Regions from separate parts of the Anaerosalibacter massiliensis genome, predicted to be linked through region 1. Evidence: predicted binding sites of a transcription regulator. Region 1 holds the regulator's gene; the other holds the start of a gene.
What was found. The regulator HrcA, encoded in region 1, represses chaperone genes, less so after heat shock. The targets are predictions, from matches to a motif close to ATTAGCACTCNATANTATNGAGTGCTAAT.
Positions count from the first base shown of each region.

Region 2: the regulator HrcA is predicted to act here: its motif matches at 1,738-1,766, upstream of NSA23_RS11850 (co-chaperone GroES).

Region 1 is NZ_JANJZL010000010.1:43,966-47,294, forward strand. It holds gene dnaK (molecular chaperone DnaK) at 1-298, opposite strand, end outside; gene grpE (nucleotide exchange factor GrpE) at 330-872, opposite strand; gene hrcA (heat-inducible transcriptional repressor HrcA) at 974-2,017, opposite strand; gene hemW (radical SAM family heme chaperone HemW) at 2,153-3,292, opposite strand.
Region 2 is NZ_JANJZL010000008.1:127,134-130,462, forward strand. It holds gene NSA23_RS11845 (FtsX-like permease family protein) at 1-1,472, shown strand, start outside; gene NSA23_RS11850 (co-chaperone GroES) at 1,814-2,095, shown strand; gene groL (chaperonin GroEL) at 2,118-3,329, shown strand, end outside.

The sequences.
Region 1 (3,329 bases):
TCATCTTTTGTAAAATCATTGCTGAAATATCTTGAGGTGTATAGTTCTTTCCATCAATCTCTATTTTAGTATCGCTACCCATTTCTCTTTTAATAGACATAATAGTCCTTTCTGGGTTAGTAATCGCTTGTCTTTTTGCAGTTTCACCAACTAATCTTTCACCATCTTTTGTAAAGGCTACTATAGATGGAGTTGTTCTATTTCCTTCCGCATTAGGTATAACTGTAGCTTCTCCGCCTTCCATCACAGAAACGCATGAGTTTGTAGTTCCTAAGTCAATTCCTATAATTTTTCCCATGTAAAATTCCTCCTTAATTTTGAATTTTGCTTTATTTAGAAACTTTAACCATACTAGGTCTTATGACTTTGTCATTCAATTTATATCCTTTTTGGAATACTTCAATAACTACCCCTTCATCATATTCCTCAGATTCTTCTTGTAATACTGCATGATGATAATTAGGATCGAATTCAGAATGAAGGGCTTCTATTTCTTCCAATCCATTATCCTTAAGGACTTCTAATAGCTGTTTATATATCATATCCATTCCTTCATAAAATCCATCTTCTTTGTCTTCTCTGCTTGAAAGAGCTCTTTCAAAATTATCAACTATAGGTAAAAGAGAATTAATAATCTCTTCTGAAGCATAAGAATATATTGATTCTCTCTCTTTTTCCATTCTCTTTTTATAGTTAATAAAATCAGCTTGAAGCCTTAAATATCCGTCATTTAGTTCTTTTATTTCTTTTTCTTTACTTTCTAACTCTTTTTCATAATCATTTTCTACTACTTCATCTTTTTCATTATCTTTTTCTTCATGCTCTATTTCGTCTTCTAATACCTCCTTGTGATTGTCCTCTTTAATATCCATTTCATCACCTCTTACATACTATTATGCACTAATAATTAAAATTTTGTTCATGTACTTTCAGTTCTTAACTCCAAATAGAGTGTAAGAAAACTTACACCCTATTATTTCATAAAGAAACTATCTATTATTTCATTTAAATTTATAGAAAGAAGTTTAACTGCACTTATTACCGTAATATAGTCCATTCTTGTAGGGCCTATTACACCTATCTTTCCTATAGTCTTACCATTTAATTTATAAGTAGCAGTGATTAAACTACAATCCTTGATTTCTTCGCAAATATTTTCATTTCCTATACTTATTTCAAAATCTTTAAATGTATTATTTAACATCATATTTGCTACAGAATCTTTATCTTCTATAAATGATAAGAAAGTCTTTGCTTTAGCTAGATCACTGTATTCTGGAAAATTAAAAATATTTGTTATACCATCTGCATACAGTTCTACACTTTCCATTTCCTCCATAGATTGATTGATAATAGGTATAATATTTTTAATGATATTTTTAAATTCATATATTTCTTTAAACACTACAGTATCTATTTCATTACTCATCTCTTCTAGTGTAAGTCCTTTTAGTTTGTCATTTAAGAAATTAGAAATGATTGATAATTGTTCTTCTGATACTTTATTTTCTACTCTAAAAATAGTGTTTTTAACCATTCCAGAATCACTTATTATAACAACTAATACTTTATTGTTATCTATAGATATAAGTTGAATATGTCTCAAAGTACTTTGCTTAAACTGTGGTGCTAAAGCTAATGCAGTATAACTTGTTATTCCTGAAAGTATTTTTGCTGCATTTTGAATCAATTGATCTATTTCTCTTACTTCTTTCAATAAATGTTTCTTTACTTTTATCCTTATATTATTATTTAATGAGTTTTTAGATTTAATTTGATTTATCAAAGTATCTACGTATAATCTATAAGCTTTATCTGAGGGAACTCTCCCAGAAGATGTATAAGGTTTATTTAAATAACCTAAATCTTCTAAATCTGACATTTCATTTCTAATGGTTGCTGAACTAACTCCAAGATCATATTTCTTAGAAATTGTTCTAGAACCAATAGGTTCTGCACTAATTATATAGCTATTTATTATAGCATTAAGAACCTTTAACTTCCTTTCATCTAACATTTCACCACCCCAATTAAATAAGGTTTAGTTATAATAAAGGGTTTTATTAGCACTCTTCTTTGTTGAGTGCTAATGCTTACGTTTTAAAGTTACCATTACTATTAAATTTTGTCAATAGGTTTTATAAATTTATTTTCATTCTGGAAGCAAATCAACAAAGATTAGATTGGATAAATCTATGCCTTTCTCAGTTAATCTTATATTATCTCCGTCTATAGTCAAAAGACCATTATTTGAATGTTTATTTAAAACTTCTCCGTATATTTCATCTACAGAAATATTAAATCTATTGATAAAATCTTTTTTATATACTCCATCTATTAATCTAAGTCCTAAAATTAAATATTCTGCCATTTCCATAGTTTTATCTATAGTTTCATTTCCCTCTATAGGCAATCTCCCCTTATCTATATAAGCAAAATACTTGTTAAAATCTGCAGTATTCCAATATCTTAATCCTCTAATATTAGAATGAGCTCCTATTCCTATACCTATATAGGGTTTTAGCTTCCAATAAAACAAATTGTGCATACATTCATATTTCTCTTTTGATAAATTAGATATCTCATAATGATGATAACCCTTAGATTTTAAATATTTAATTCCTTTGTGATACATATCTCTTTCTTCATCTTCATTTGGCAATATTAGTTCACCTTTATTATACCAAGTATAAAATTTAGTCCCTTCTTCTATTATCAAACTATAAAAAGATATATGCTCCACTTCTAAATTGTTTACAATTTTTAAATTAGATAAGATACTTTCTACAGTTTGATCTGGTAATCCAGATATTAAATCTACATTTATATTAGAAAATCCGACCTTTCTTAAAAGTTTATAAGTTTTTAAAAAATCTTCTGTTGTGTGAATTCTACCTATTTTTTTAAGAATATTATTATTTAGTGATTGAACTCCTACACTTATTCTATTAATTCCTATATCCTTATATATTCTTAATTTTTCTAAATCTATTGTTTTTGGATTTATCTCAATAGACAATTCTTCTAAGTTATCTATGTTGAAATGTTTATATACTTCTTCTAGTATCTCATAAATATATTTTCCTTCTATAAAAGATGGAGTACCTCCTCCAATGAATATAGTCTTTAAATAATAATCTTTCATGGTACTTGAGTATAATTTTATTTCTCTGATTAAGTATTTTATATATTTTGAAATAATTTCGTCCTTATTTGCAAAAGAATTGAAATCACAATAATAACATTTACTTTTACAAAACGGGATATGAATATATAACGCTAATTCTTCCATATCTAGTCCTCCAAAATATAATGCACACAAGCTGTGT
Region 2 (3,329 bases), on a different contig from region 1:
TTACTGCCATAATTTTCTTAGCATTGTTTGAAATAATTAGTATTATTATGCTTTTCCAAATTAAAAATAAGGAAATAATACAACAATTAAAATCTAGTAAAATACCTAAGACAATACCTAAGTTTTCTAAATTTAAATCTATACTAGGAGTACTTTTAATTGTTATAGGTTATAGTATAGCTTGGTTTGTTCCACCAATGGGTGTAGTACTAGCTATGCTTCCAGTAATATTTATAGTTATAGTAGGGACATATTTCATATTTACTCAATTCAGTATAGCTATAGCAAATGGAATTTTGAAAAATGAAAATATGCTTTATAAGAAATCTAATTTAGTATCTTATTCTCAGATGATACACAAACTACAAGATACATCTAAAGTACTATTTCTAGCAGCTATACTTGGAGCATTTACCTTTACAGCTACAGAAACTGTTTATTCATTCTACACAGAAATTCCTAGGATGGCAGGAATAAATACTCCTCAGGAAATGGCTATAGCTCAAAGAGGAGAAGCTTTAAATGATGATAGTATTATTAAAAATGTAAAAGATACATTGGATAAAAATAATTTAAAAATAAAAGAAATACATGAGGTAAAAGGAGTAGTTCTTTACAGTGTTGAAAAAGAAGGGAATACATCAGAGTTTTTTGCATTGTCAAATACAGATTATAATAAATTAGCTAAATCTTTAGGAAAAGAAGAAATAGAAGTAAAGGAAAATGAACTTGTATATAACTATCCTTATGAAGAGCAAGAAGAGTCAATGTTTGCAGGATATGGAGGGGTTTTAGATTGGAAGGAGATAAAATTAAATATAGGTGAAGAAGTAAGGGAATTTAAATTATCTAAAGAAATTCATGGTGGAGTTATGGCTTTAAATAATGTTAGGTATTTTAATGCAATAATTTTAAATGATAAGGATTTTGAAATTGCATTAGAAAAAGCAGATAAAAATAATATAGTTAAATATAATGGGATAAGATTAGATGATTGGGAAGACTCTTATAAAGCATCTATTGAAATTGAAAAACAATTAAATACAGGAGAGAATTTAAGATATTACTCGAAAATTATTCCATATGAAGAAATGAAAAAATCTTTTGGTTTAGTCCTATTTATAGGATTCTTTATAGCATTTTTATTTTTTATAGCTTCAGGAAGTATAATATACTTTAAGTTGTTTAATGAAATAAAAAATGATGGAATAGAATATAACATCCTTAGAAAAATAGGAACTACGAAAAAGGAGATAAATAAAATAATAACTAAGCAAATAGCTATCATATTCTTTTTACCTTTTGTAGTCAGCACATTACATTCTTTCTTTGCCCTTAAATCATTATCTACTTTACTAATGAGAAGCTTGTTTGTTAATGGTGTTGTAGTTATGGTAGGATATTTAGTATTTCAAATAATATATTTCCTTATAATAAGGGGTATATATATAAGCCAAATACGATATGAGTAAGATATTGAATAAATATACAAATGAAAAATAAAATCCTTGTTGTTGTGAGGATTTTATTTTTTTATTATTGAAAAGTTTGTTCATATAGTATATTCTTTAATAAGTATAGAATAAATAGTGTGATATATAGATATAAAGTAAAGATAATTAGTGAAAAAATCATATATTTAACTATATTTATTAAATACTAGACTTATAGCCATAAAAAGGCTAATTTTAAGACTTGATTAACAAAATCATATTAAGTAACATATAAACTGTAAGTATTAGCACTCAGGAGTTGTGAGTGCTAATAAAAATTTGAAATAGAATAATATTTAAATATAAGGAGGGCCAAGCATATGAATATTAAACCATTAGGAGACAGAGTAGTAATCAAAATGATAGAGGCTGAGGAAAAGACTAAAAGTGGTATAGTACTTCCAAGCTCAGCAAAAGAAGAACCACAAATGGCAGAAATAGTTGCTGTAGGACCAGATATAACTAATGATGAAAAGAAAAGTGAGCAAGTAAAAATAGGAGATAAGGTTATATTCTCTAAATATAGTGGAACAGAAGTAAAACTTGATGATGTAGAATATACAATAATAAAATTAAATGATGTTTTAGCTGTTATTGAATAAAATTAAAGGAGTGTGAAATAAAATGGCTAAGGAAATTAAATTTGGTGAAAACGCACGTCGTTCAATGGAAAAAGGTATAAACCAACTTGCTGATACAGTAAAAGTAACTCTTGGACCTAAGGGAAGAAATATTGTTTTAGACAAATCTTTTGGTGCGCCATTAATTACTAATGATGGTGTAACTATTGCACGTGAAATAGAATTGGAAGATCCATATGAAAATATGGGAGCTCAACTTGTAAAGGAAGTTGCTACAAAGACTAATGATGTAGCTGGAGATGGTACTACTACTGCTACATTACTTGCTCAAGCAATAATTAGAGAAGGACTTAAGAATGTTGCAGCTGGAGCTAATCCAATGATTCTACAGAAAGGTATACATAAAGCTGTAGAAACAACAATAGATGAAATTAGAAGATTTTCAAATAAAGTTGAGTCAAAAGAAGCTATAGCACAAGTTGCATCTATTTCAGCAGCAGATGAAGAAATAGGAAAACTTATTGCTGAAGCTATGGAAAAGGTAGGAAATGACGGAGTTATTACAGTTGAAGAATCTAGATCTATGGGAACTACTTTAAGTGTAGTAGAAGGTATGGAATTTGATAGAGGATATGTATCCCCTTATATGGTTACAGATGCTGAAAAAATGGAAGCTGATTTAGATGAACCATTTATACTAATTACAGATAAGAAGATTTCAAATATCCAAGAAATACTTCCAATATTAGAAGAAATAGTTCAACAAGGTAAGCCATTATTAATAATTGCTGAAGATTTAGAAGGAGAAGCATTGACAACATTGGTTCTTAATAAATTAAGAGGAACATTTAATTGTGTAGCTGTTAAAGCTCCAGGATTTGGAGATAGAAGAGCTGAAATGCTTGAAGATATTGCAATATTAACAGGTGGAACAGTTATATCAGAAGAGTTAGGATATGAATTAAAAGATGTTACATTAGATATGTTAGGAAAAGCTAAAACAGTTAGAGTTGACAAAGATAACACTACAATAGTTGATGGTGAAGGAGATCAAAAGGCAATTGAAGATAGAGTTAGTCAAATAAGAGCTCAATTAGAAGAAGTAGATTCAGAATTTGATGCAGAAAAATTAGAAGAAAGACTTGCAAAACTTGCTGGTGGAGTAGCTGTAATTGAAGTTGGTGCTGCTACAGAAACTGAACTTAAAGAAAGAAAATTAAGAATAGAGGACGCATTAGCTGCTACAAGAGCTGCT